One region of the Pectobacterium cacticida genome, then DNA from elsewhere that is predicted to be linked to it. Evidence: predicted binding sites of a transcription regulator. Region 1 holds the regulator's gene; each other region holds the start of a gene.
What was found. The regulator CRP, encoded in region 1, controls carbon source genes, mostly activating them, when cyclic AMP is high. The targets are predictions, from matches to a motif close to ATGTGANNNNNNTCACAT.

Region 1 (7,540 bases):
CCACTACGCGGCGCCCATAATCCACACCTGCAAACACTTTTACCACGCCTAATTCGTCGTTCTGTATCGTTCTTACCCATCTGGCAATCACTTGAATTACCCGACGGCGATTTTGTCGATCTGGCGTGGAGCGAAGCACCGGAACAGGCTAAGCACAAACCACGCGTGGTGTTATTTCACGGGCTTGAGGGCAATTTTTACAGCCCCTACGCTCATGGCCTGTTACAAGCCTGTAAGCAGTACGATTGGTTGAGCGTTGTCATGCATTTTCGCGGATGCGGCGGCAAACCCAACCGTATGAAGCGACTGTATCACTCCGGCGAAACCAGCGATGCCAGTTATTTTCTGCGCTGGATGCAGGAAACGTTGGGCGATGCCCCCACTGCCGCCATCGGCGTTTCTCTTGGCGGCAATATGCTAGCCTGCCTCCTCGCCCAGCAGGGCAGCTCTTGTTACCTGTCCGCGGCCACGATTGTCAGCGCACCGTTGATGCTTGAGCCTTGTAGCCGTCGGATGGAACAAGGCTTCTCCCGACTTTATCAGTATTACCTGCTGCATCTGCTGAAACAAAGCGTCGGCCGTAAGCTAGACGCCTATCCGGATACACTACCGATTCACTTTTCGCAGTTGAAGCGCATTCGCCGATTACAGGAGTTTGATGACGTCATTACCTCTCGTATCCACGGCTTCAGCGATGCTATAGACTATTATCAACGCTGTAGCGCCTTGCCGTTGCTGTCCCAGATTCGTAAACCGCTACTCATCATCCACGCGAGGGACGATCCTTTCATGACGCCAGACGTTATTCCCGATCTATCACAATTACCTTCTAATATTGAATATCAGTTAACAGAACACGGCGGACATGTTGGCTTCGTCAGTGGCACCTGGTTGAAACCGGAAATGTGGCTGGAACAGCGTATTCCTCTTTGGCTTAACACATTTTTGAACCACGCCGCTGATGCCTCTTTATGAACCATTTTACTCAGGAATTATAACGTGATTATTCCCTGGCAACAGCTCGATCCAGATACGCTGGATAACATCATTGAAGCTTTCGTTCTGCGCGAAGGTACGGATTATGGCGAACAAGAATGGTCGCTAGCACAGAAAGTGGAAGATGTTCGCCGGCAACTGAAGTCCGGTGACATCGTGTTAGTATGGTCTGAGCTACATGAGAGCCTCAATATTATGCCGCGTGCTCAGTTCAATGCCGGAGAAGATACCCCTTATTAACGTAGCGAACGGTATCACAGGGCAGACTAAGCATGTTTAAAACTTGCGCGATTATTGAGGATATGCGTAAGCACTCTCACTCTACTTTGTAGGTTAACCATCACGGAGTCACGCGCCTTATGTCATATCAGCATCCGATTATTGCGGTAACTGGCTCCAGCGGAGCGGGTACAACTACAACCAGTCGGGCCTTCCATAAGATTTTTCAGCAACTCCATCTAAGTGCGGCCCGATTGGAAGGCGATAGCTTCCACCGCTATACCCGTCCGGAAATGGATATGGCTATCCGCAAAGCGCGTGATTTAGGGCGCCATATTAGTTACTTTGGCCCGGAAGCGAATGATTTCAGTCTGTTGGAACAATCATTTATTGAATACAGTCTGCATGGACGCGGCCAGACGCGTAAATATCTTCATACTTACGACGAGGCGATTCCTTACAATCAAGTTCCCGGAACGTTTACTCCGTGGGAGCCGATGCCGGAACCCACCGATATTCTGTTTTATGAAGGGCTGCACGGCGGCGTAGTCACTGAGCAAAACGACGTGGCACAGCATGTGGATTTACTCGTCGGCGTGGTGCCGATCGTTAACTTAGAGTGGATACAAAAACTGATGCGAGACATCAATGAACGAGGTCACTCGCGTGAGGCCGTAATGGACTCCGTCGTCCGTTCAATGGAAGACTACATCACCTACATCACGCCACAGTTCTCTCGTACACACATTAACTTCCAGCGCGTACCTACGGTGGATACCTCTAACCCGTTCGCGGCTAAGTCAATTCCGTCACTGGATGAAAGTTTCGTCGTCATTCACTTTCAGGGGTTGGATGCTATTGATTATCCCTATTTACTCGCCATGTTACAGGGATCCTTTATTTCCCACATTAACACGCTGGTCGTTCCTGGCGGGAAAATGGGGTTGGCGATGGAATTAATCATGGCACCACTGGTACAGCGATTGGTTGAAGGGAAAGCGATTAAATAAGCGCGACAGGTTCGGCGATATCGCGCTCAGAGAAACGTTATGACAACGTTCTAATTTCGTAGCTGTGTGTTACCTTAACAATATTACTCAACATTAGCGCTACTGAGCAGTATTTTTCCGCTGATAGTGCAGCAGCGCGTTCAACAGCATTATCGGTCAGATTTTTGCCCGTAACGATAAAATGCAGATTGATATGAGTAAATAAACGCGGCGTTTCAGACCGTCGCTCTGACGTTAATCTCACCTCACAGTCGGTCATATCATTACGCCCTTTTTGCAGAATCGACACTACATCGATCGCGCTACACCCTCCAACCGACATCAACACCATTTCCATCGGGCTGGGCGCTTTATCACCGGAATTACCATCCATCAATATCTGATGCCCTGACGCGGACTCCCCCAGAAACGTTAAACCCTCAACCCATTTCACCCGAGCTTGCATGATGCTTCCCCGCTAAAATTTTTTTGAAAACTTATATCTTAACTGTACAAAAGTCAGCAAAATTCGGCGCGTTGTCATACTGACGCGAGACAACACAAGACACATCCTCAAAGCTGTGTTAAAACAAAAATAGAATAGACTGTTTCTGGACGCCCCCTGAAACGAAGAAGATGATGGCGTAACCAAACATACCTCAGTTATGTTTACGGTGCGGCAAGACAGCAACCGGAAATCAGGGGGTACAATGGTTCCAGTATATTCCCTGACATCATTCTGCCTAGACTAAATTTTATTTTTAGCAGTTAAACGCGCCGTACAGGGAACTCTGACCCCTGTAATTTGCGTAGTAAATTACAACAGAGGATGATAGCGAATGGTTCTCGGCAAACCGCAAACAGACCCAACTCTCGAATGGTTCCTTTCCCATTGTCACATCCATAAGTATCCATCGAAGAGCACGCTGATTCACCAAGGTGAAAAAGCAGAAACGCTTTACTATATCGTTAAAGGCTCTGTCGCAGTGCTAATCAAGGATGAAGAAGGCAAGGAAATGATCCTTTCCTACCTCAATCAAGGCGATTTTATTGGTGAGCTTGGCCTATTCGAAGAAGGTCAGGAACGCAGCGCCTGGGTCCGAGCGAAAACAGCTTGTGAAGTTGCAGAAATTTCTTATAAAAAATTCCGCCAACTTATTCAAGTCAATCCAGATATTCTCATGCGTCTATCTGCTCAAATGGCAAGTCGCCTCCAGGTAACTTCAGAAAAAGTGGGCAATCTTGCCTTCCTTGATGTCACTGGCCGTATCGCACAGACTCTACTTAACCTGGCCAAACAGCCTGATGCCATGACACACCCAGATGGCATGCAAATAAAAATTACTCGCCAGGAAATTGGACAAATCGTTGGCTGTTCACGTGAAACCGTGGGGCGTATTCTAAAAATGTTAGAAGATCAGAATCTGATTTCTGCTCATGGTAAAACGATTGTCGTTTATGGCACTCGCTAACGCCTTGTAAATCGGCATAGGGCGCAGTTCTTATGAACTGTGCCCCTCCGCGTCACCCGGCATGCGGGTCCGCACCGGGCGGTTTGGGAAGTTGAGGCCAAGAGATGAGGCACTCCCAGACTGTCGAGCCATTGCTGGGTTAAAATACCCTATTGAATAGTTTGGCACTGTATCTCCTCCCGCAGCGGCTGTTGAGCCACCGTCGCACTGACTCCCATTGCACATAACGCCCAGTTCACCGTCTTACCACTCTTCCATTGCTTGAGCTGGATTGCCCTGAGCCGATGTATCCAGCTCGCCGCCAGACTCTTGGCGTTTGCGCTCCCCCTCACGCAAGTGCACTTCGCTTCATTCGTTGTGTTGTGATCAACTTATGGCAGGACTTTCCCCCGCAGGAATGTGCTCATGCTGGGCGCAGCACAGCAAAAAGCCCCTGTCTTGCGACAGGGGCTTTCCACTTGTTTGATGCCTGGCAGTTCCCTACTCTCACATGGGGAGACCCCACACTACCATCGGCGCTACGGCGTTTCACTTCTGAGTTCGGCATGGGGTCAGGTGGGACCACCGCGCTATCGCCGCCAGGCAAATCTGTTTCATTCCGACCGTTACTTAACATGACTCCCTTCTTTGTCATCTCCGTAACCATCAGAACCAATCCTAAAACAAGCTGAATATCGTTCTCTATGCGTCTTTCATCTCTCAAAACACCTTCGGTGTTGTAAGGTTAAGCCTCTCGGGTCATTAGTACTGGTCAGCTCAACGTATCGCTACGCTTACACACCCAGCCTATCTACGTCGTCGTCTTCAACGGCCCTTCAGGGGCATCTTGTGCCCAGGGAAGACTCATCTCGAGGCAAGTTTCCCGCTTAGATGCTTTCAGCGGTTATCTCTTCCGCACGTAGCTACCGGGCAATGCAATTGGCATCACAACCCGTACACCAGCGGTGCGTTCACTCCGGTCCTCTCGTACTAGGAGCAACCCCTCTCAATCTTCCTACGCCCACGGCAGATAGGGACCGAACTGTCTCACGACGTTCTAAACCCAGCTCGCGTACCACTTTAAATGGCGAACAGCCATACCCTTGGGACCTACTTCAGCCCCAGGATGTGATGAGCCGACATCGAGGTGCCAAACACCGCCGTCGATATGAACTCTTGGGCGGTATCAGCCTGTTATCCCCGGAGTACCTTTTATCCGTTGAGCGATGGCCCTTCCATTCAGAACCACCGGATCACTAAGACCTGCTTTCGCACCTGCTCGAGCTGTCACTCTCGCAGTCAAGCTAGCTTATGCCTTTGCACTAACCTCCTGATGTCCGACCAGGATTAGCTAACCTTCGTGCTCCTCCGTTACGCTTTGGGAGGAGACCGCCCCAGTCAAACTACCCACCAGACACTGTCCGCAACCCCGCTCAGGGGCCCACGTTAGAACATCAAACATTAAAGGGTGGTATTTCAAGGTTGGCTCCACGCAGACTGGCGTCCACGCTTCAAAGCCTCCCACCTATCCTACACATCAAGGCTCAAGGTTCAGTGTCAAGCTATAGTAAAGGTTCACGGGGTCTTTCCGTCTTGCCGCGGGTACACTGCATCTTCACAGCGAGTTCAATTTCACTGAGTCTCGGGTGGAGACAGCCTGGCCATCATTACGCCATTCGTGCAGGTCGGAACTTACCCGACAAGGAATTTCGCTACCTTAGGACCGTTATAGTTACGGCCGCCGTTTACCGGGGCTTCGATCAAGAGCTTCGCCTTACAGCTTACCCCATCAATTAACCTTCCGGCACCGGGCAGGCGTCACACCGTATACGTCCACTTTCGTGTTTGCACAGTGCTGTGTTTTTAATAAACAGTTGCAGCCAGCTGGTATCTTCGACTGGTCTTAGCTCCATCCGCCAGGGACTTCACCAACTCCAGCGTGCCTTCTCCCGAAGTTACGGCACCATTTTGCCTAGTTCCTTCACCCGAGTTCTCTCAAGCGCCTGAGTATTCTCTACCTGACCACCTGTGTCGGTTTGGGGTACGATTCGATGTGACCTGGTGCTTAGAGGCTTTTCCTGGAAGCGTAGCATCGGTTACTTCATCACCGTAGTGACTCGTCATCACGCCTCAGTGTTAACAATGACCCGGATTTTCCTAAGTCATCCACCTTCACGCTTAAACCGGGACAACCGTCGCCCGGATAACCTAGCTTTCTCCGTCCCCCCTTCGCAGTCACACCCAGTACAGGAATATTAACCTGTTTCCCATCGACTACGCCTTTCGGCCTCGCCTTAGGGGTCGACTCACCCTGCCCCGATTAACGTTGGACAGGAACCCTTGGTCTTCCGGCGTGCGGGTTTTTCACCCGCATTATCGTTACTTATGTCAGCATTCGCACTTCTGATACCTCCAGCAGCCCTCACAGGCCACCTTCGCAGGCTTACAGAACGCTCCCCTACCCAACAACACCTTAGTGTCGCTGCCGCAGCTTCGGTGCATGGTTTAGCCCCGTTACATCTTCCGCGCAGGCCGACTCGACCAGTGAGCTATTACGCTTTCTTTAAATGATGGCTGCTTCTAAGCCAACATCCTGGCTGTCTAGGCCTTCCCACATCGTTTCCCACTTAACCATGACTTTGGGACCTTAGCTGGCGGTCTGGGTTGTTTCCCTCTTCACGACGAACGTTAGCACCCGCCGTGTGTCTCCCGTGATAACATTCTTCGGTATTCGTAGTTTGCATCGGGTTGGTAAGTCGGGATGACCCCCTAGCCGAAACAGTGCTCTACCCCCCAAGATGAATTCACGAGGCGCTACCTAAATAGCTTTCGGGGAGAACCAGCTATCTCCCGGTTTGATTGGCCTTTCACCCCCAGCCACAAGTCATCCGCTAATTTTTCAACATTAGTCGGTTCGGTCCTCCAGTTAGTGTTACCCAACCTTCAACCTGCCCATGGCTAGATCACCGGGTTTCGGGTCTATACCCTGCAACTTAACGCCCAGTTAAGACTCGGTTTCCCTCCGGCTCCCCTATTCGGTTAACCTTGCTACAGAATATAAGTCGCTGACCCATTATACAAAAGGTACGCAGTCACCCAACTAGTGGGCTTCCACTGCTTGTACGTACACGGTTTCAGGTTCTATTTCACTCCCCTCGCCGGGGTTCTTTTCGCCTTTCCCTCACGGTACTGGTTCACTATCGGTCAGTCAGGAGTATTTAGCCTTGGAGGATGGTCCCCCCATCTTCAGACAGGATATCACGTGTCCCGCCCTACTCATCGAACTCACAGCCTGTGCATTTTTGTGTACGGGACTATCACCCTTTACTGTGCGACTTTCCAGACGCTTCCACTAATACACACACTGATTCAGGTTCTGGGCTCTTCCCCGTTCGCTCGCCGCTACTGGGGGAATCTCGGTTGATTTCTTTTCCTCGGGGTACTGAGATGTTTCAGTTCCCCCGGTTCGCCTCATGACACTATGGATTCATGTCATGATAGTGTGTCTAAACACACTGGGTTTCCCCATTCGGGTATCGTCGGGTATAACGCTTCATATCAGCTTACCGACGCTTTTCGCAGATTAGCACGCCCTTCATCGCCTCTGACTGCCTAGGCATCCACCGTGTACGCTTAGTCGCTTAACCTCACAACCCGAAGGTGTCTTTGATAAACCAAAGTCATCATCGCGCTGTGATTATTTGAGAGACTCATTGACAGACAAATTCACCGTGTTTACCCATAAATAGCCAAGGTATTCACGATTATTCCGCTGTCATGTTTCAATTTTCAGCTTGTTCCAGATTGTTAAAGAGCAATATCGTAAACACGACTTATCAAAGTCATCTTTACGATATTCAGGATAATGTCTTTCACTCATTATCG
Region 2 (7,540 bases), 1.4 Mb from region 1:
GGGGATTCGACACCCCGCAGCATGTGCAATGGCCGGAATATGCAATAATAAATTGGTTGATCCACCGAATGCGGCATGTACCGTCATCGCATTCTCAATAGCATCATCAGTTAGAATATCTTTGGTGCTTAACCCCTTACGTTCCAATATCAGCACCGCGCGAGCGGATTGACGGGCGATTTCCAGCCAGACCGCCTGTCCAGAAGGTGCCAGCGCCGAATGGGGTAACGCCAACCCTAGCGCCTCGGCAACCACTTGAGAGGTTCCTGCCGTACCAAGAAACTGGCAACCGCCACCGGGCGATGCACATGCACGACAGCCGAGCATCGCTGCTTCTTCCAGCGTAATATCGTGATTGGCAAAACGCGCACCGATGGTCTGAACTTTCCCGGCATCTTCGCCCTGAGTTGGCGGCAACGTCGCCCCACCAGGGACGATGATCGTCGGCAGGGAATGCATGGAAGATAGTGCGATCATCATCGCGGGTAGCCCTTTATCACAGGTAGCGACGCCGATGACGGCTTTGCGGGTCGGAAGCGAGCGAATCAGGCGGCGAAAAACAACCGCCGCATCATTCCGATAGGGCAATGAATCAAACATGCCGGTAGTTCCCTGAGAACGACCGTCGCAAGGATCGCTGATATAACCAGCGAAGGGGATTCCACGGTGAAGAGCAACTTCTTCCGCCGCTGCACGCATTTGCAGGCCAATTTCCCAATGCCCCGTGTGATACCCTAATGCCACGGGTTTACCATCCGTGTCGCGGATCCCGCCTTGCGTTCCTAAAATTAAGACTTCGCTGCCCAATAATTTATTTGGGTCCCACCCCATACCGGCATTGAGAGTCAAACCAAATATATGGCCACTCGGTGAGTCAATCAGCATTTCCGGTGTCAGCGGCAATGCTCCCTGTGGCCCTTCCGCATGCGTCTGAATATCATAAATCTGCGCATTGTCCTGATGATAAATCGTATTTATAGACATGGCTTATCCACTTATTTTTAGAATAAAACGCGCTGTTTTCTTTTAGAAAACAGCATGCACAACATCACTACTCACTGAATTCCGGTTTCGGGCCGCGCGTAATATGCTCGCGTCCCGAAACCAGATAACACTGTGGTTATTTTTTTGGTAACACGCCGGCATCAACGAGCGTTTGCCGGACCTGCGCTTTCTGCTCACTATTTAATGGCTGGGTCGGCGCTAAACAGGTAGTAGAAATATCCATTCCCACCAGCACCATAGCTTCTTTCACTACATTCACAAATGGGCTGTCTATTTGATAAAGGCGCGGTAATTGCAAAATAGTTTTATGCATCGCCAGTGCCTCCGCTAATTGCCCTTGACGGAGTGCCTGGTAGATACCAACAGACAACTCCGGTGCAAAATTGGCACTGGCGGAAATTGCGCCATCGCCTCCCATTAGCAGGGTATTCAATAAGTGATCGTCAAAACCGCAGAACACTGAGAAATTGGGATGGGCAGGCTTCACCGTGACGATCATATCGCGCAAATGCGCCACAGAATCGATGGTGTCTTTTATACCGACAATGTTGTGATGTGCATCAGCCAGACGTTTCACTAGCGCGGGATAAAGATCCTGACCAGTGAGCGTGGGGAAATTATACAAAATTACTGGGAGCGAAACGGCAGTGGCGATAGCCCTGTAATATTCCATTAGGTTCTCTTCGGTAATATGCCAGTAATAGGGATTAATGGCGACCACCGCATCGGCGCCAATGGCCTCAGCATGTTGGCTCAACGCAACAGCTTCACGCGTGTTGGTACTGCCCACGCCAATCAATACTGGAACTCGGCGATCCACCATAGGCACTACTGCTTCCGCCAGAGCCATACGCTCCGCCGTCGACATCTGTGAAAATTCACCTCCCGTACCGAGGAAAAACAGCCCATCCACCCCCGCAGCGATCAAGCGATCAATCACGCGCTGCATACCCGCTACATCCAAAAGGCCGTCATCCGTAAAGATTGATGACACCGGCGGGATAATTCCCGTAAACGCTGTGATACACCCCATTCAATTCTCCTTACAGCACTAGATAACCAAAAAGAAACGAGCTCGCGATCCATATTTAATCGGCCAAGTCATTTTGTTTTACATTATAAAACTAAGTTCTATATTTCATAACAAAATGCTAGCACCACAACTTGTGGTGCGTAAATAACCAACTGAGTGCAACATTAAGAATTGGTCACTGGATCACAAAACCTAGAAGTGAAGGTAAAAAGGGAAGCAGTAATACCTAGCGGCATGGAATCCTGAATCGGAGATGGAAGATGGAAGATGGAAGATGGAAGATGGAAGATGGAAGATGGAAGATGGAAGATGGAAGATGGAAGATGGAAGATGGAAGATGGAAGATGGAAAAAAATAGCGCAAACGGGTGTAACGCGATGACGTTCACTCTATTCCTAATGGCAGGATACTCAAACCCGCCCGAGGGCGGGAAATTCATTACCTGATATCTACGTCGCTGAAAACACCACGCCGACTGCGGGGGCGAAGGACGGCAATCAGGCGAGTTGCAGCGCGAGTTGGATCGAAATTGCCATACTTTCGGATTTGGCTTTTCCCGTCCAGGCAATGTCAAACGCGGTGCCGTGGTCGGCAGAAGTACGAATAAACGGTAATCCAGCGGTGATATTTACCCCATCGTAGAAGCCCAGCAGCTTGAGCGGAATGTGCCCCTGATCGTGATACATCGCAACCACCATGTCGTACTGGCCTTCATACGCCTGTAAGTAAACCGTATCCGGCGGGCATGGGCCAGACACATCAATGCCTTTGGCTTTCATCGCGTCGACCGCTGGCGTTACGATGTTGATCTCTTCGTCACCAAATAGGCCGTTCTCTCCCGCATGCGGATTAACGCCAGCCACCGCGATGCGGGGGTGTGCAAAACCGACGCGCTTAAGGAAGGTATCCGCTATGTTGATCACTGTTTCCACACGCTCACGGTTAAGCGTATCCAGGAATTTACGCAGCGCAATATGCGTTGAGACGTGAATTACCTTTAGTTTCTCTGTGTACAACACCATCGCATAGTCACGGCTGTGAGTCAGTTCCGCCAGCAACTCAGTGTGGCCAGGATAATGATGCCCAGCAGAGTATAGGGCTTCTTTATTCAGCGGCGCAGTCGCGATCGCATGGACTTCCCCCCCTAGTGCCAGTTCGGTCGCTTTTTTAATACAGCGGTAGGCGAGATCCCCGGCCTGAGCCTGAACCAACCCCGGCTTTAGCGCTTGCGGTCGCGCTAACGGCTCATCAATGATGTTGATCACACCAGGCGCGAACGCCGCGTCGGCGGGTTTATCAATCACATTCAGCGTGACGGATGGCGCCACATTAAGCGCCAGAATACGGCGCATCGTCTGGACACAGCCCACCACCACGGCAGGTGCGCCGGACAGCTCGCCGTCGGCCAGCGCCTTGATAATAATTTCCGGCCCAATCCCGGCAGGATCCCCCATCGTTACCGCAATAATTTTACTCACTGATTCTCTCCTCAATAAAACGCAAAATGTCGAGCAGGGTAGCGTCGTTGCCAAAACCCCCGGCCTTAGTCATGACAGGAGTCGTGCCGACCATGCTGTTCAGCAGATATCCCCAAGGTACACAGGATGCGATTTGCCCCTTAATCTGAAAGCCCGTCGCGCCCAAAGCGGTGGCTACGGCAATCGCAATGTCGCCACCAGATAAATACAACCCTCCCGGTAAGCGTTGCGCCTCGCGGCGATCCAGCGCCTGAACCACGCGGCACGTCAGTTCTCCCAGCCCGTGGCTGATGGTTTCGCCTAATTGCTGGCGGCTAAGCCCTAGCGCCCGGCAACGCGCATCAATCTTGAAGCGCTGCTCCGGATTGTGGCGAGGACGCATAATGCAGTGTCGCCCGTTTACCAGCGCGCTTACCGCTTCCTGACATAACGAGTTCATCGTGGCGTCGCAATCGGGAGAGAAGAACGTGTTGATGTCGATGTCCACTATGACGACATCGCGATGCCGCTGCGCAAAGGCAATCTGTTTTTGAGCGATATCACTCATCGATCCAACGACTGCCAGCAGCGGCATGTTGTCGTTACGCGTGAAACCCAATGCGGCCGCCAGCGCATCGCTCAACCCGGCAGAGCCGACCAACAGCGGACGGAACGGCAATGACTTCGCCGCGTCAATGATATGCCGCAGATCGTCCTGTACTTCGGTATCCAAAATAATCAGACGGACACCCGCCTCTGCCAGTTGTTGCAAACGGCGGGCTAAATGGGGCTGGCGCACTTCTTCAAGATGAATCTCAGCACTGGGTAATGCGGTTTGTTCCGCCAGACGAGTGGCGATAGAAGACGAGGCCACCGGCGTCATTGGATCGCTGGCGAACTCCGTGTCGGTAAGCAGACGACCATTAACCCAGACGTCGCCTTGTCGGGTAACACGCCCCAACGTTGGCGACGCCGCTGCAATCAGTGCGATAGGCGCCGCAGCCGCAGACAGCGCGGCGGCCACTTCCGCGCCCACATTTCCACGCAGCGTCGAGTCGATTTTCTTGATAATCCAGCCTTGCCCCCCGGCCGCACGCCAGGCGGCGATGGCGTCGCCGATACGCAAAGACGCCACGTCGCTACGCTCGGCACGACTATTGGTATTGATAACGACCGCGTCGCCCAGCAAATCGGCATGGAGTTTGTTCGCGTCAAAAATGACGTTAACCTGCGCGCCATGCTGCGCCAGACCGACGCCTGCATCATTAGCCCCTGTAAAATCATCAGCAACCACCAAGACCTGTTCTGCTGACTGCTGCACGTTTGGCATAGTGCGTTCCCACTCCATGATTACCTGATATTTGATTATATTAAATCATATTTGATTATATGTGAGCAATCTCAAATTATTTAACAGCCATTTCACCTATAAATTGTCACCACAATGCAGCACAGCATGTTCGTAAGTGAATACATCACGCGATATGACTGAAATCAATCATTTCCGTGTTAACGATCTGGCAAAGACGAGAAAAGAGAAAAAGGCAAGGTAATAGGCATGAATATCAATAGCACGATCCTCAGCGGTCACCGGGTACTTCAGGACATCCGTTACCTGTTAACAGGGAAACAGCACGTTTTATTGGTTACTGACCAAAACATCGTTGGGCTACCTGACGTTCAGACGCTGATCGCACACGTTAAGCAAGCCGTTCCGCAGCTTCTGTTCGTTGATAATGTGCCTGCCGAACCCAGTCAACATGACGTCGCAAAGATACTGGGCCAGCTCACACAACCCCAAACCGATCTGGTGATTGGCATCGGCGGCGGCAGCGTCCTGGACGTCGCCAAGCTGCTTTCTGTCCTGTGCGCGGGTGATGAAACCGTTACGCTGGATAGCCTGCTGGCGGGAGAAAAACCGACGCGCCGCACAACCTCTCTGCTCATTCCGACCACGGCGGGCACCGGCTCGGAAGCGACGCCAAATGCTATTCTGGCAATCCCGGAGAAAGAGACCAAAGTCGGTATTATTACCCCGGTGATGCTACCGGATTACGTCGCGCTGGTGCCGGAACTGACCACTAGCATGCCTCCGCACATCGCCGCGTCGACGGGTATCGATGCGCTTTGCCATCTGATTGAGTGCTTTACCTCAACAAGCGCTAACCCGGTCAGCGACAACTACGCGCTGATTGGGCTGAAAAAGCTGTTTGCCCACCTCGAAACCTCGGTACGCGAACCCGGCAATCTGGACGCCAAGCTCAATATGTTGTGGGCCTCTTATTATGGCGGCGCCGCGATTGCCCACGCTGGTACGCATCTGGTTCACGCCATGTCTTACCCGCTGGGCGGCAAATACCACATTCCCCACGGCGTGGCGAACGCCATCCTGCTCGCCCCTTGCATGCGTTTCGTGCAGAACGCCGCGCAGGAAAAATTCGCTCAAGCCTATGACCTGCTGCCAGATGCCGATCTAACGCTCGCGACAGCGGAAAAAGCGCAGGCGCTGGTGACGTATTTCAGCGCGTTGGTTAAACGCCTCAACCTACCTAACACCCTACAGCAACTTGGCGTGGAAAAGGCGCATCTGCCCTATCTGGTTGATGCGGCCTTGCAGGTTCAGCGCCTGATGAAAAATGTGCCGACACAGGTCTGTGCCGACGATGTCCGTGAGGTTTACCTGACGCTGTTTTAAGCCAAACCGCGCCGCGTTTCCCTCTTTCAATCATGTGTACGAGGAACCCCAATGAGTAAAAACATTACCGGCGTCCTGACCGCCATCGTTACACCGTTTGATCACCAAGGTGAATTTAACCCCGCCGCGCTGCGGCTTCAAATCCAGCGCCAGATGCGCTACGGCAACGGTATTTTTTGCAACGGCACCAACGGTGAGTTTTTTGTGCTGCACACCGATGAAAAAGTCGCCGTTACCGAGACCTGCGTCGATGAAGTGGGCCGAAAGGTGCCCGTTGTCGGTCACATTGGTGAAATTTCCACGCGCGAAACCATCAAGCTCGGCAAACGTATCGCCGCGCTGGGCGTCGATGCCGTTTCGGTTATCACACCGTATTTTATTCCCCTCAAACAGGAAGAACTGATCGCCCACTACACCGCCGTAGCCGATGCGCTGACCGTGCCAGTGTTTCTCTATAATATTCCAGCCCGCACGGGGAATACGCTGGCGCCAGAAACCGTCCGCACGCTGGCGGATCATCCAAACATCATCGGTATCAAAGACAGCGCAGGCAGCTATGAAAGCCTCAGCGGTTATTTACACGCCGTGAAAGACGTTGATGGTTTTGATGTGTTGAATGGCCCGGATTCGTTGATCCATCAGGGATTTGTTGACGGTTGTTCCGCCTGCATTTCCGGGCTGGCCAACGTAGCGCCGGAACCCATCAGCCAGATCTGGCATCGTTTTCACGCCGGCGACATCGAAGGTTCTCGTCAGGCGCAAGAACAGGTCGCCGAACTACGTAAGACGTTATACGCCATCGCGTTCTCACCGGCGGTGGTGAAAAAAGCGCTCACCCTGATGGGACATGATGTCGGCGTCAGCCGTTATCCGATCCAATTCTCAACTCAGGATGAAGACAACATCCGCCGCATACTTAATCAATTCTCGCAGTAACAGAGAAATCTCAATTTCCATCTATAGGCCGAGAAGATATGAACCATTTTAATTTTACCGACACCCTCATTATCATTGGGATGATAGTGTTTTATATCGCATTCACCTCATGGGTGACGCTTAAATTACGCAGTAAATCCAATTCAGAATTTATGGAAGGCTCCCGTGCGCTACCGGCTTTTATCGTCGGAATTCTATTGATGACTGAATTCATTGGGGCCAAATCCACTATAGGAACAGCACAGTCCGCATTCGAAAATGGGATTGCCGCGTCGTGGTCGGTCATTGGCGCAGCCATCGGTTTCCTGCTGTTCGGGATGATTTTAGTCAAAAAGATCTATAACACGGGTAAAGTTACTATTTCCGGCGCTATTGCAGAAAAATATGGCACATCGACCAAGAATATTATTTCGA
Region 3 (7,540 bases), 220 kb from region 1:
TCAGCCGTTGCCGGGATCGCAATGGGGTTAGTGAAAGAAGGCGATAACTTTGTTGTTCTGTCCGATATTCTGGGTGATGAAGACCATCTGGGCGATATGGACTTCAAAGTTGCTGGCAGCCGTGAAGGTATTACCGCGTTACAAATGGATATCAAGATTGAGGGGATTACCCGTGAGATTATGCAGGTAGCGCTAAATCAGGCCAAAGGTGCACGTTTGCACATTCTGGGTGTGATGGAGCAGGCTATCAGCATTCCACGTGGCGATATTTCTGAGTTCGCCCCGCGTATTCATACCCTCAAAATTAGCACCGACAAGATCAAAGACGTAATCGGTAAAGGTGGTTCGGTGATTCGTGCGTTGACGGAAGAAACGGGCACAACCATTGAAATTGAAGATGATGGTACGGTGAAGATCGCTTCTACGGATGGCGAGAAAGCGAAGCATGCGATTCGTCGAATTGAAGAGATTACCGCTGAAATTGAAGTTGGCCGCGTGTATCAGGGTAAAGTGACTCGTATTGTCGATTTTGGTGCTTTTGTGGCTATTGGCGGCGGTAAAGAAGGTCTGGTACATATTTCTCAGATTGCCGATAAGCGTGTAGAAAAAGTGACCGACTATTTACAGATGGGTCAGGAAGTCTCTGTCAAGGTGATGGAAGTTGACCGTCAAGGCCGCGTGCGCTTAAGTATCAAGGAAGCCACAGTGCAAACCCAGGATGCGGCAGCAGCTGCTTCCGGAGAATAACACTGTTAAATAACAGCCCTATGGCGCTCCGCTTGATGTTTATGACGAAGCGCTGCATCTATCGTAAGGATATGGATGTTCTTACGCTTAGCGGTCCGGGACAGGATGTTCATCCAATGTTTGTCTTCGGGAGTGGGAAATGAAGCCTTTCTTGCGCTGGTGTTATGTTGCAACAGCACTCATGCTGGCAGGATGCAGCAACACGGATTGGCGTAAAGACGCAGTATTGGCGATTCCGTTACAGCCGACTTTGCAGCAGGAAGTTATTCTGGCCCGCATGGAACAAATCCTTGCTAGCCGGGCGCTGACTGATGATGAGCGAGCGCAGCTATTATATGAGCGCGGAGTGTTGTATGATAGCATCGGGTTGCGGGCTTTAGCGCGAAATGATTTTTCACAAGCACTAACGATCCGCCCTGATATTCCAGAAGTTTTTAACTATCTGGGTATTTATTTTACGCAGGCAGGCAATTTTGATGCTGCCTATGAAGCGTTTGATTCTGTACTAGAGCTTGATCCAACTTACAATTACGCGCGTTTAAACCGGGGCATCGCTTTGTATTATGGTGGTCGCTACCTGTTGGCGCAGGATGATCTGCTGGCGTTTTATCGAGACGATCCGAATGATCCTTTCCGTTCGTTGTGGCTGTATCTTGTGGAGCGAGAGATCAATCCAGATGCGGCTGTAAAGGCGTTAAATAAACGCTATCACGATGCTAAGAAAGGACCTTGGGGCTGGAATATTGTCGAATTCTACCTGGACAGTATCAGTGAGAAAACACTGATGCAACGTTTGCAGGAAGAGGCTACGGATAACACTTCGCTCGCTGAGCATCTCAGTGAAACTGACTTCTATTTAGGTAAGCACTACCTAAGTCTGGGGGACAAGGACACCGCTTTGGCGCTGTTCAAGCTGACGGTTGCTAACAACGTTCATAATTTCGTTGAGCACCGCTATGCATTGTTGGAATTGGCGCTATTAGGCCAAGAGCAAGACGACCTATCAGGATCGGACCAGCAATAGCTGACGAACATATCATCAGCCTGAAAAACTTCGGTATCACCTTTGCAGGTGGTGGCTTTTCTGTTCGCTTTTTAATCCAATTTGAGCCGGTTCACACTTTTCAATGAAAATGACTGAAAATTTTCACGATGAGTTATGTAGACTGGCCGCCATGTTTAATGAGGCACGTGTACATGACTGATTTACTTACTTCTTTTTCCGATTTGGGGCTGTCTGCTCCGATTATTAATGCCCTGACCGATCTGGGCTATGAAAAACCATCGCCGATTCAGGCTGAATGTATTCCCCACCTGCTGAACGGTCGCGATGTGCTGGGTATGGCGCAGACCGGCAGTGGTAAAACTGCGGCTTTTGCTCTGCCGTTACTCAATAATTTAAAACCTGAGTTAAAAGCACCGCAGATGCTGGTGTTGGCTCCAACCCGAGAGTTGGCTGTTCAGGTTGCTGAAGCCTGTAATGATTTTGCCAAACATATGCACGGCGTTAACGTTGTTGCCTTGTACGGCGGCCAGCGGTATGACGTTCAACTACGGGCGTTGCGTGGCGGTGCTCAAATTGTTGTAGGTACGCCGGGTCGTCTGCTGGATCATTTGAAGCGCGGAACGCTTGATCTATCTCATCTGAGCGGTTTGGTGCTGGATGAAGCTGATGAAATGTTGCGGATGGGCTTCATCGAAGATGTTGAAAATATCATGGCCCAGATCCCCGCAGAGCATCAAACTGCGCTGTTTTCTGCGACCATGCCTGAAGCGATCCGTCGCATTACGCGCCGCTTTATGAGAGATCCGCAAGAAGTGCGTATCCAATCAAGCGTGACGACGCGTCCTGACATTAGCCAGAGCTACTGGACGGTGCAGGGCATGCGTAAAAACGAGGCGCTGGTTCGTTTCCTTGAGGCGGAAGATTTTGATGCGGCGATTATTTTCGTTCGTACTAAAAATGCGACGTTGGAAGTGGCCGAAGCGCTGGAACGTAGTGGTTATAACAGTGCTGCGCTGAACGGTGACATGAATCAGGCATTGCGTGAGCAAACGCTAGAGCGCCTGAAAGACGGTCGTCTTGACATCCTGATTGCGACCGACGTTGCGGCGCGTGGTTTAGATGTTGAACGTATTAGCCTGGTTGTGAACTATGATATTCCGATGGACGCCGAATCCTATGTCCATCGTATTGGTCGTACTGGGCGTGCGGGCCGCGCTGGTCGTGCCTTGTTGTTTGTAGAAAACCGTGAACGCCGCTTGCTACGCAACGTTGAACGCACAATGAAGCTGACGATTCCTGAAGTGGAATTACCGAATGCAGAATTGCTGGGTCAGCGCCGTCTGGCTAAATTTGCCGCGAAAGTACAACAGCAGTTGGAAAGTAGCGATTTGGATATGTACCGCGCGCTACTGACCAAGTTACAACCGCAGGAAGAGTTGGATATCGAGACGCTAGCGGCTGCGCTACTGAAGATGGCACAGGGTGAACGTCCTCTGATTCTGCCACCCGATCCGGTATTCCGTCCTCGCCGTGAGTTCCGCGAGCGTGATGATTCGCGCGGCGAACGTCGCCGCGATCCACGTGAAGCCCGTGATGGCGAGCGTCCGCAACGTCGCGAGCGTCGTGACGCTGGCGAAATGGAATTGTATCGCATCGAAGTAGGTCGTGATGACGGTGTTGAAGTTCGCCACATTGTTGGCGCTATCGCCAACGAAGGCGATATCAGCAGCCGTTACATTGGCAACATCAAACTGTTTGCGTCTCACTCGACTATTGAATTGCCGAAAGGGATGCCAGGTGATCTGCTGTCACACTTTACTCGCACACGTATTTTGAATAAGCCAATGAACATGCAATTGTTGGGTGACGCAGTGCAACATCAGGAGCGCCGCGAACGTTCTGATAGCCGAGGCGGGCGTTCTTTCTCCGGCGGTGAACGCCGCGAAGGTGGACGTCGTTCATTTGGCGGGCAGGGTGATGCTCGTCGTGAAGGTCAACGCGCTCCGCGCCGTCGTCCTGCCGATGTTGGCCAATAAAAACATATTGGATAACAGGCATATTGGCCTATTTTAGGGCATATAAAACGGCTCACCGCGATCGGTGAGCCGTTTTTTTAGGGCGAAACAAAGCTAATCAACTCCGTTTTATTCGGCGCTTCTACTGTCCTCGCTCTTTAGCGCGAGGCGGAGGTCAGTTAACTGGGCCGTACGGATTAGCCAATCACGTCTTGGTAAATTTGCATGATCCGTTCGAAAGAGTCCTTTCGCGCCTGATGGTCAAAAATTTGTCCATTGATCATCACCTCGTCCGCCTCTGTTTCACGCAGTAGGCTCTGTAATCCATGGCGGACTTTCGTACTATCTCCGACAATCGACAGTCGTAATGCTTGCTCCGCGCTAAATTGTTCGGCAGCAGACCCCACCGTGTCGATATTTTCTACTGGGGCTGGCAGTGGGCCCGGCGCGCCCCGGCGCAGATTAATAAACTGTTGCTGGATGGAGGTAAAAAGGAAGCGCGCATCCCGATCGCTATCGGCGGCAATGACATTGACGCAAACCATCGCATACGGCGTAGTGTGGGTGGCGGACGGGATAAAGCTTTTACGATAGAGATGTAATGCCTCCAACAACATATCGGGAGCGAAATGTGCAGCAAAGGCAAATGGTAGCCCCAGCTTGGCGGCTAGTTGAGCGCTATAAAGGCTCGATCCTAATAGCCAGATCGGAACATGTAAACCTTGTCCGGGGACAGCCTGCACCGGCTGCCCCGGTTGCGCATCGGCAAAATAGCGTTGTAGCTCCTGTACATCGCGAGGGAAATCCTCAATATCGGCGTTTAAATGACGGCGTAGCGCCATCATGGTGCGTTGATCCGTGCCGGGCGCACGTCCCAATCCTAAATCTATACGACCGGGATACAGCGATTCCAGCGTGCCAAACTGCTCGGCGATGACGAGTGGTGAATGGTTCGGCAGCATGACGCCGCCGGAACCAAGACGGATACGCTGCGTACCTGAGGCAAGATAGCCGAGTAGTACGGATGTGGCTGCGCTAGCGATACCGGTCATATTGTGATGTTCCGCCAGCCAATAACGGTGATAACCCAATTGTTCAGTATGTTGAGCCAGATCCAGCGAGTGATGGAAGGCGTCACGAGCTGTCGCGCCTTGCGGAATTGGTGCCAGATCGAGCACGGAGAGCACCGGAGGATGTGATGATATGGACATAAGATGGCTCACTTTGTTGGTCACTGACTCCACTTATACGGTGGATGCTAACGCCGTCAGTCAATGATGAAAGTCAGGTAAGTATGAGGGAATGTTGAGGTTATGGGTAATGTAAAGGTGCGCTGGGAATAAGGGGCGGTGTACCGCCCGGAGAGTCAATAGATTAGGGGACGAGTTCGAGGCCCGCGACGCGTCGCCAATAGCCGTTGCAATCAGCCTGATTTTCCAATGTTATTGGCGCATGGCCTTGCTCGTTAGCGCGAAATTTTTCCAGCATGTCCAGCGTGCTGATATCGTTCGGCGATAGCCGAACGATATCGACCATGTCTCGCATTGACGTCAGCTCGTTACCGAGGTTATAGCAATAACCGCTTTGCGTCTGAATGCCATTGAGGACAAAAACCTGCTGATTTTCCTGCGAGAGCATTTTTCGGCCCTGAGGATAGCGGATACAACAGGTTTCGCATTCGTCTTTGGGACGATCTTCTGAACGTGCGGTAAAGCAGCGGGCGGAATAGGCTAACGGTAAATGACCGTAGCTGAGAACTTCCACCTCAAACTGATGGCGAAAGCCCAGTTCTTCACACTGATTCAGCAAATCTTTCAGCCAGTCGCGCGACAGCTCAACCGGCATGCACCAGCGCACCATACCTTGCCGATGGAGGATTCTCAGGGCATAAGCGTTATAGCAATTCAATGCGTGTCCAGCGACAAACGGCAAATTGCGTTCGGCGGCGATATTGACGGCACCCAAATCATTGGCTTCTAACAAAAACTCACCGTTATCTACATAGCGTTTTAGCTCTGCCAATTCAGACGGCGCTTGTAACAGTGCCAGCGTAGATATCACCACCTGTTTGCCGCTACTGGCGACCTCACGAGCCACATTGAACCAGTCAGCGACTTTCATCAGACGGCGTTTGCTGCACACCGTTTCACCGAGATAAATGATATCGGCGCTGCTATTCATCGCCGCCTGATAAAACGCCTCAACATCTTCTTTCGGCCAATAGTAGAGGATATTCCCTAATGCGTATTTCATCTGTTCTCCCGCTACTGCCATTTGCGGTGATAGGCGCCGAGCGTGGTCTGCGCGCCTTCTGCCACCGCGCCTAACGTGTTCATCCAAGCCTGAGTGGGTACGAATGCTTCAGGATGGGCGAGGCAGCTATCGATAGCCTGCCGCCATACCTGCGTGATTTGGCTCACATAGGCTGGGCTCCGCTGGCGCCCCTCAATCTTCACAGAGGCAATATTGGCGGCAATGAGCTCGGGCAGAAGCGCCAGCGTGTTCAGGCTGGTCGGTTCTTCTAAAGCATGATAGCGCTGCCCATCGACCAAATAACGTCCCTTGCATAGTGTGGGATAACCCGCGTTTTCATCATCCTGATAGCGGTCGATCAGAATATTGTTCAGGCGTGATTCCATGCCGTTCTCCGTTTGCTGCCAGCGTACGAATCGCGCGGGTGAACAAGCGCCTACGGTATTCGGTGATTCACCGGTCAGATAGGAAGAGAGATAACAGCGGCCTTCCGCCATGATGCACAGGCTACCAAAAGCAAAAACTTCGAGTGGCACCGGGCTGGTGCGGGCGATTTGCTTCACCTGATGAAGGGACAGCACGCGCGGCAGCACGATGCGCGACACATTGAAATGGCGATGATAGAAATGGATTGCTTCGGTGTTTGTTGCCGAGGCCTGCACCGACACGTGACGCTCGATGTCTGGATAGCGCTCAGCGGCATATTCCAGCATGGCGAGATCGGCGAGGATTAGCACATCCGCGCCAATTTGTGCGGCCATGTCTACGGCGCGTTGCCATCGCTGGAAACCGTTAGGGTGCGCAAACGTATTGATCGCGATATGCAGCTTACGTTGATGATGATGCACGTACTCGCGAGCTTCCTGTAGTTTCTTATCGGTGAAATTCAGCCCGGCGAAATGACGTGCGTTGGTGTCATCTTTCAGGCCAATATAGACCGCATCTGCGCCATTATCGATGGCAGCTTTCAGTGCTGGCAGGTTACCAGCGGGGCAAAGCAATTCCATACACAATCCTTTATTAACCCGTTCGGGGCCGTAGCGGGTCGGTACGATCAATGATGCTCAGACGGATAATCAGGTTTATGACGGTAAGCCGACTCGTCAGCGTTCCGCGCCACCGTTGGCGATTATTTACCCGCCGATGAATATGGTTAACGATGGGATAATAATTAACCCGGCAGATATGGACTTTGATTTAAGGCAGTTTATGGTACTAATCGTCGCGCAAAGGCAAAATCTGTTGGGGTTAAGCGGAGAAGCGACTAAATTATTGACATAGGCCCTCGTCGGTTGCGGCGGATGTGGCAAAATATTTGCAGATTATCTGAACCGTCAGATTGCGTTAAGAGGAGTACGCCAGTGTTGGAAAAACTACGCGCGCAGATTGTGCGTCAGGGGCCGGCCTTATTAGGTAAGCCACTCAAGTTCACCCCTTTTGCGCTACAGCGACAGGTTTTAGAACAGATGCTAGGCTGGCAATTCCGTCAGGCGTTGGAAGAGGGTGATCTGGCATTTCT
Region 4 (7,540 bases), 1.6 Mb from region 1:
ACAGGCCCGAGCAAATATAGGATCTGTTTCTTCTCTTCTAATCCCTGAGCGGCATGCCTTAGGTAAGAAACAATTTGTTCTATCGCCTCCTCCATCCCGTAAAATTCTTCAAAGGCCGGATAGCGAGCGATAATCCGGTTCGAGAATAGGCGCGATAGTCGCGAATCCTGGGCGGTATCCACCATTACGGGTTCACCGATAGCGGTTAACAATCTTTCTGCAGCGTTGGCATAGGCAGTGCGATCCTTCGCACAGATGTTAAGGAATTCCTGCAGAGTAAACGCTTCGTCCTTGGCAGCGTCATAGCGCTGACGGTAGTGATCAAATAGGTTCATAGCGATGCCCGTCCTTCGTCGATTAGCATAGATTAAGAGAGCGCGTAGAATATAGGCCTATTAATATTGCCCTCTGGAAGAAGACTGTTTCTTAGCCCAGCAACCCTCATGCCAACTTACAGCATCAGAGTATTGTGATTTAATTCATACAAGCTGGACGGGAAATGTCACCTTCTATAATTAAGCGTAGTTTGCATTCGTAAAATTGCCTCTCGTCCTCGGACATATTTTTAAGATATTTCAAGGACTCACTTTCAGAAAAACCCGTGTAACATTATAGAGAATCAGCGTTTGGCCTTAAATGCGCTGCCTATTCCGCTGTCACGGAGGTGAAAATCATCGATGGGTAGGTTATTCATTCATGCTATTTTTATATAGCCCAAACGTAAATGTGTGTAATTAACTATCATGTTTCATAATAATTATCTGTTATAGGAAATAGAAACTGTGAAAAGAATGCAACTCTCTAGGCTAGCTGCACTACTATTGGGCCTTGGCCTGCTGCCTTCAGTCTATGCCGACGGTGTATCGCTGGGCCTTGGCGCTGTGGGTTCAAATTCCATCTACCGTGGTGTTGATAATGATGTCTATCCGCTTCCTGTACTGAATTATGAAAGTGAAAAATTTTATTTCCGTGGATTAGGGGGCGGGTACTACCTATGGAATGAAGGAGCAAATCGACTCTCTTTAACGGCTTACTATCTGCCTTTGGGTTTTAAACCCGGAGATAGCGACGATCCGCGCATGAAGCAGTTAGATAAACGCCGCGGGACGTTAATGGCGGGGGCGGCCTATCGGCATATTGCCGATTGGGGGGAAATCCGTACCGTGCTGGCAGGCGATACGCTGGATTACAGCAACGGCTTCGCGTGGGATACCGCTTATCTTTACCGTTTCTCAATGGGAGATTTGAGTATCACACCGGGTATTGGCGCGACCTGGTTCAGCGAAAACATGAACCAATATTATTATGGCGTTAGCGGCAAAGAGTCCGCGCGCTCCGGTTTTAATCAGTATAAACCGGGTGATGGTTGGGCACCGTATCTTGAGCTGAGTGCTGGATATAAGATCAATGCTCAGTGGAGCGCCTGGGCCGTTGGCCGCTACACGCGGTTGTCTGACGAGACGAAAGATAGCCCAATTGTTGATAGCAATCATAGCGTCTTAATGAGTGCTGGCGTCAGCTATCGTTTCTGATTGAATGCCTGCACATAGTGCACTTGCCGTACAATAATGGGGTGATGTCACCCCATTTGCACGTTTATAGTGCGCTAAAAGCTATGCTACGGTGATCATCAATAAGGGAGGTGCGCATGACAAAAACTTTCGGTATTTCCAACGCAGCCCATACGCCCAAAACGATTCGTTTTCCCGATGGCACTCGTGTCCCGGCCATCGGCCAGGGAACATGGTTCATGGGTGAAGATGCGCTGATGAAAGCGCAAGAGGTGGCGGCGTTGCAGGCCGGTCTCGATCTCGGGCTATCGGTGATTGACACGGCTGAAATGTATGCGGACGGCGGGGCAGAGCGGGTGGTCGGCGAAGCAATACGCGGACGTCGTGACAGCGTGTATCTGGTATCCAAAGTTTACCCGCATAACGCAGGCGGCGATAAAGCAATACAGGCGTGTGAACGCAGCCTGAAACGATTGCAAACGGATCATATCGATCTTTATCTATTGCACTGGCGCGGGACTATTCCATTAGTCGATACGATCATCGCCATGGAGCGATTGCAGCAGGCAGGTAAAATCGGCCAGTGGGGCGTGTCTAATTTCGATCTAAATGACATGCAGGCGCTATGGTCATTACAGGGAGGGAAGCGCTGTATGACGAATCAGGTGCTATACCATTTGGCGTCGCGCGGTATTGAATTTGATTTGTTACCGTGGTGTCAGCAACAGTCGCTTCCCGTGATGGCATACTGCCCGCTGGCGCAGGCGGGGCGGCTGCGTGAGGGACTGTTTTCACATCCGCTGGTGAATCACATGGCGCGTGAAAAAGGCATCACGCCCGCTCAACTCTTATTAGCTTGGGTTATTCGTCAGCCGGGGGTGATTGCGATCCCTAAAGCGAGTTCCGTTGCGCATGTTCAGGAAAATGCGAAGGCCCTAGGGGTGATGCTCTCGATGGAGGATTGCGCGCAGTTAGATCAGGCTTTTCCGCCGCCGACGCACAAACTGCGGCTGGATGTGGTATAGAGGCAAACAAACGCAGGATCAAGGGGGCGGGAAGCGGCCCCCGATGAACGTAGAAAAATCGAGATTATTTTTTAATGCGAATTACCGTTGCCAGGCGCGCTGGCGCTTTTGTTGCTGCCTCAAAGGGTTGACCGATCCGAGCGGTTTCCACACATACAAACGTTTTATACCCGTCGTCTGGCATATCGCTAATAGTACGCGAGAGTGCTGCACCAGGGTTCCACGCGACGACATCGCTATGATGCTCATGGTGAATTTCAATGACGCGTTTCAGCCCTGCGTCATGAATCACGCTGGTCTCCTGCGGCTGGGTATAAATACGGTCAGTACGATCGGTGAACACCAGATCGCCTTGCTGAGACGCCTGTTTGCCCCCATCGACTTTATCAATGTAGGAATCGCCCAGACCCGCAATGCGAATATCGCTGATATCGCCGATGTTGAAATAGGTGTGTAGCGCGCTGGTAATGCGATAATCGCCATGCGCTTCCAGTTCAATACCGCATTCCTTACCCAGCTTGAAGCGGGCAATAAGCGTAAATTCATGCGGCCAACTCTGACGCGTTTCTTCATTGTCGCGCAGCGTGAATGTGAGTTGTACGCCATGCCGATCCTCACTGTGGGCGGTGAATTCCCATGGCAACAGGCGGGCAAAACCATGGTTAGGTTCTGCGAAGGGGCCAAACCATGGGAAACAAATCGGTATCCCACCACGGATTGCGACGTGGTGAGTAAAAGGCGAATTGTCACTTAACCAGAGCACGGGTTCTTCGTTCGTCGGTTGCCAGCTGAGCAGGTGCGCACCTTGTAATGCGACAGCAGCACGAACTTCTGGGTGCTCAACGACGATAATCGGTAATTGGCCCAACTGACGTTGACTCAGCGTCTCGTTGATCTGTTTGGTGATGGGGAGCGAGAAAAGGGTGTTATGCATGATAAGGCCTTTTTTGATTTTTTTCGTTGTAAAACAAATCTGCAATTAATAATAAAAAAGGGCGACATCGCGTCGCCCTTTTTTCACCGAATCATCGCCGACGCTTATTTTGCAATGTGCGCGATCAGATCCAGGACTTTGTTTGAGTAACCTGTTTCATTGTCATACCAGGAAACCAGTTTCACAAAGTTGTCGCTCAGTGCGATACCGGCTTTGGCATCAAACACTGATGTCAGTGTTTCACCGTTGAAATCGGTAGAAACAACGTCGTCTTCAGTGTAACCCAGTACGCCTTTCAACTCACCTTCAGAGGCAGCTTTGATTGCGGCACAAATTTCTTTGTAAGACGCTGGTTTTTCCAGACGCGCTGTCAGGTCAACAACCGATACGTTAGGCGTAGGAACGCGGAACGCCATACCTGTCAGTTTACCGTTCAGTTCAGGGATGACTTTACCTACGGCTTTCGCTGCGCCAGTAGAAGAAGGGATGATGTTCTGAGACGCACCGCGGCCGCCACGCCAGTCTTTATGAGACGGGCCATCAACGGTTTTCTGCGTTGCAGTGGTCGCGTGAACGGTCGTCATTAGCGCTTCAACGATGCCGAAGTTATCGTTAATCACTTTTGCCAGCGGAGCAAGGCAGTTAGTGGTGCAAGACGCGTTAGACACGATGTCCTGGCCGGCGTAAGTTTTGTGGTTAACGCCCATTACGAACATTGGCGTATTGTCTTTGGAAGGCCCTGTCAGAACGACTTTTTTCGCGCCAGCAGCGATGTGTTTACGCGCAGTTTCGTCAGTCAGGAACAGGCCGGTCGCTTCAGCAACGATATCGACGTTGGCTTCGTTCCATTTCAGATTGGCAGGATCGCGTTCTGCGGTAACACGGATGGTTTTACCGTTAACAATCAGGTGGCCATCTTTAACGTCAACGGTGCCGTTGAAACGACCATGTGTGGAATCGTACTTCAGCATGTACGCCATGTAATTCGCATCTAACAGATCGTTAATTGCAACAATCTCGATGTCAGAACGTTCTTGCGCGGCGCGGAAAACAATACGGCCGATACGGCCAAAACCGTTGATACCTACTTTGATAGTCATATATTCCACCAGCTATTGGTTTGTGAATAGTGAGTAAAAGGGTTGGTTGTAAAATTACAAAAACCTTGCTGAGCGTCAAGCGGAATCGTGTCAATAGTTGCGGTAAGTCAAACCTATGACTAATCCTTGTACGAAAACCGATTGAACCTGTAACTTAGTAACATCTAAGACTGATATTGGGGCGAAACGTATCATATAAAGCCCATGTGTTCTCTATATGTGATGCATGTCACAATTAAAGGCTCATGCTTAAAACATGCAGAGGATTAAGTGATAACAGTCTACCAGATTGTTAAGCTCTTGTTATAATCGACAGCCTAACGAATTGATGCTCCAGCTGTGAGACTTTCATGATTAACGACTCTGCTACACCAACACCTTCCGATGATACAGAATTGACTGAGATGCAGCGCTATGTCACTCAGCAACGCGGTACGGAACCCGCATTTTCAGGCAAGCTACTGCATAACAAACGCACCGGCATCTATCACTGCCTGTGTTGTCAGGCCCCACTATTTTATTCCGATAGCAAATATGATTCAGGTTGCGGTTGGCCAAGTTTTGATCGGCCTGTTGCCATTGATGCCATTCGCTATCTGGAAGACGATTCGCACAATATGCGTCGTATTGAGATTCGCTGTGGGCAGTGCGATGCGCATCTGGGCCATGTCTTCCCTGATGGCCCCCCAACCACTGGCGAACGTTATTGTGTTAATTCCGCCTCGCTGAGCTTTATCGACAAGGCGAATGGCGAGCGCATTGATGGATAAGCTTTAAACGATTCAGCCATTCTTATGAAAATACAAATGTTATGAGAATGCAAATGTTGCGATATGCCATGAATATCTGGACTATAATCGTTGCGCGAGTAAAGCGCTGTATTTTCTTGGAGCAGAAATGGGTATGGAACTCAATGAGTTGATTGACGCCATGACGCCAACCATTTACCAACGGATAGTGACGGCCGTGGAACTGGGTAAATGGCCGGATGGGGTCGCATTGACGCCTGAACAGAAAGAGAACTGTCTGCAAATGGTTATGCTGTGGCAGGCTCGCCATAATACGCAGGCTGAACACATGACGATTGGCACTGATGGTGAAATTGTGCTGAAGAGCAAGCAGGAACTAAAGCGTCAATTTACGCAAGCCGATGCGATTGTTAGGCTAAAGCCAGATGCATAAACGGCATATTTAACCCGGCGACGCCCGTTACCGATAATCAGCGGATTGACGGTAGAGTGGCAAGGAACCGCGTTATATCTGTTAGTATTGCCCCCCGCTGCGCCATCTCTTGTAGTGCCGCATCGCTGTCGTTAGGTAAGAGGTTTACACCACGACAGCCATCTACCAGCACCTCGGTGTGGTATCCCAAGTCTATGGCATCTAACACGCTGAACTTTACGCAATAATCTGTTGCCAGCCCCATTATCGTCAGATGGGTAATCTGGTGAGCGCGTAGCCATGCATCCAGATCGGTTTTAACCCGATGTCCGTTATCGAAAAAAGCGCTATAGCTGTCAACCTCAGGCTGAGTCCCTTTTCGCACAATCCACTGAATGGCAGACCGATGTAATGCCGGATGGAGGTCTGCGCCTGCTGTGTGCTGTACGCAGTGAACGGGCCACCATACCTGCGGTAATCCATTTAATTCACCGGTATCGCCGATGCTGGCATGTGCATTAGCAGCAAAACTACCGTGATTAGCAGGATGCCAATCCTGACTGGCGATTATCGTAACGCCTGCCGCCTCGCAGGCATCAATGGCACGGTTGGCAATATCAATAACGCGATCGCCCTCCTTAACGGCCAATGAACCACCAGGACAAAAATCATTTTGCAAATCAATCAGTAGCAGTGCTTTTTTCATGGACAGCTCCGTGATGGATCGAGGTACAGTGATAAATCAAACCCAATCACCATCAGCAATAATGACGATGATTGAGCCAATTAATATGAATATTAGCGAACGTCCCCACAGGGGAGGCAAAATGCATATCGATTTTGCGGATCGTTGAAATTATTCATGAGGGAAGGTTGTGCGCGCACCACCTCCGCCAACTGTGCAACCGGTGCGGGCAACATGGATTGAACGGCAACAGGTAATAATGCATAAACTGAGGCATTCACCTGATTCAACATCGTATCGAACAGACCCGGCGATTCGGCATACCAATTCAATTGATATTGATCCAGCTTCGCCAGTTTAGCGGCTAATTTCACTGCATCATCAAAATCACCTAGCTGATCGACCAGGCCATTTTCTTTCGCATCGCTACCCACCCAAACGTGCCCTTGAGCGATTTTATCGATTTGCTCCGGCGTTTTTTTACGCGACTGTGCCACAATATCAATGAAATTTTTATAGCCACGTTCAATACTTAGCTGCATCATCTGTGAAAACTCCGGAGGCAGCGACTTGGTGATAGACAGATCGGCCAATGGAGAAGTGGCTATGCCATCGGTGTGGACGCCAAGACTTTCCAATGAATTTTCAAACGTAGTAATTACGCCAAAAATACCGATGGAGCCGGTTAACGTAGCAGCGCTGGAGATTATCGCGTTCGCTGGCGTGGAGATCCAGTACCCTCCTGATGCCGCCATTCCTCCCATGGAAACCACAATAGGCTTGCCTGCCGAGCGAAATGCCATCAATTCCGAGCGAATCTGTTCCGAGGCTGTAACACTACCGCCGGGACTATTGACGCGCAGTATCAGCGCTTTTATTTTGGGATCGAGTCGGGCGGCGCGAATCTGTGCGGCCGTGGTAGCACCGCCGACCATTCCTGGTGCTTCCGGCCCGTCAATGATGGCTCCGTTGGCAAAGATAACCGCAATCTGATTAGCGTTTTGCCCCTGCGGTTTAAGCGCGTAGTCGTAGATGCTGGTGGAATTATAATTATTTTTTTGGCTATTCCAGCCAAAGACTTTAATCAGTGATTGTTCCGTCTCGGAGTGTGATGCGACGACATC

Region 2: a site for CRP is predicted at 4,885-4,902, ahead of RFN81_RS14705 (iron-containing alcohol dehydrogenase). Genes of this name have one in related genera too.
Region 3: a site for CRP is predicted at 1,851-1,868, ahead of yrbN (protein YrbN). Genes of this name have one in related genera too.
Region 4: a site for CRP is predicted at 4,788-4,805, ahead of msrB (peptide-methionine (R)-S-oxide reductase MsrB). Genes of this name have one in related genera too.

The regions. Positions count from the first base shown of each region.
Region 1 is NZ_CP133656.1:492,802-500,341, reverse strand. Features, by position in the region: gene RFN81_RS02360 (hydrolase) at 1-975, shown strand, start outside; gene RFN81_RS02355 (YheU family protein) at 1,000-1,236, shown strand; gene RFN81_RS02350 (phosphoribulokinase) at 1,356-2,225, shown strand; gene RFN81_RS02345 (OsmC family protein) at 2,263-2,670, opposite strand; gene crp (cAMP-activated global transcriptional regulator CRP) at 3,044-3,676, shown strand; rRNA gene rrf (5S ribosomal RNA) at 4,144-4,259, opposite strand; rRNA gene RFN81_RS02330 (23S ribosomal RNA) at 4,397-7,302, opposite strand.
Region 2 is NZ_CP133656.1:3,189,470-3,197,009, forward strand. Features, by position in the region: gene RFN81_RS14680 (YjhG/YagF family D-xylonate dehydratase) at 1-984, opposite strand, end outside; gene RFN81_RS14685 (dihydrodipicolinate synthase family protein) at 1,121-2,038, opposite strand; gene RFN81_RS14690 (hypothetical protein) at 2,299-2,484, shown strand; gene RFN81_RS14695 (D-threonate 4-phosphate dehydrogenase) at 2,536-3,516, opposite strand; gene dtnK (D-threonate kinase) at 3,509-4,825, opposite strand; gene RFN81_RS14705 (iron-containing alcohol dehydrogenase) at 5,054-6,190, shown strand; gene RFN81_RS14710 (dihydrodipicolinate synthase family protein) at 6,242-7,126, shown strand; gene RFN81_RS14715 (sodium:solute symporter family protein) at 7,165-7,540, shown strand, end outside.
Region 3 is NZ_CP133656.1:711,283-718,822, forward strand. Features, by position in the region: gene pnp (polyribonucleotide nucleotidyltransferase) at 1-747, shown strand, start outside; gene nlpI (lipoprotein NlpI) at 887-1,771, shown strand; gene yrbN (protein YrbN) at 1,881-1,952, shown strand; gene RFN81_RS03370 (DEAD/DEAH family ATP-dependent RNA helicase) at 1,945-3,789, shown strand; gene RFN81_RS03375 (luciferase-like monooxygenase) at 3,966-4,979, opposite strand; gene RFN81_RS03380 (U32 family peptidase) at 5,143-6,021, opposite strand; gene ubiU (ubiquinone anaerobic biosynthesis protein UbiU) at 6,033-7,028, opposite strand; gene ubiT (ubiquinone anaerobic biosynthesis accessory factor UbiT) at 7,383-7,540, shown strand, end outside.
Region 4 is NZ_CP133656.1:2,125,844-2,133,383, reverse strand. Features, by position in the region: gene yeaG (protein kinase YeaG) at 1-335, opposite strand, end outside; gene RFN81_RS09840 (MipA/OmpV family protein) at 783-1,532, shown strand; gene RFN81_RS09835 (aldo/keto reductase) at 1,649-2,536, shown strand; gene RFN81_RS09830 (D-hexose-6-phosphate mutarotase) at 2,601-3,470, opposite strand; gene gapA (glyceraldehyde-3-phosphate dehydrogenase) at 3,575-4,570, opposite strand; gene msrB (peptide-methionine (R)-S-oxide reductase MsrB) at 4,921-5,340, shown strand; gene RFN81_RS09815 (YeaC family protein) at 5,474-5,752, shown strand; gene pncA (bifunctional nicotinamidase/pyrazinamidase) at 5,790-6,437, opposite strand; gene sppA (signal peptide peptidase SppA) at 6,530-7,540, opposite strand, start outside.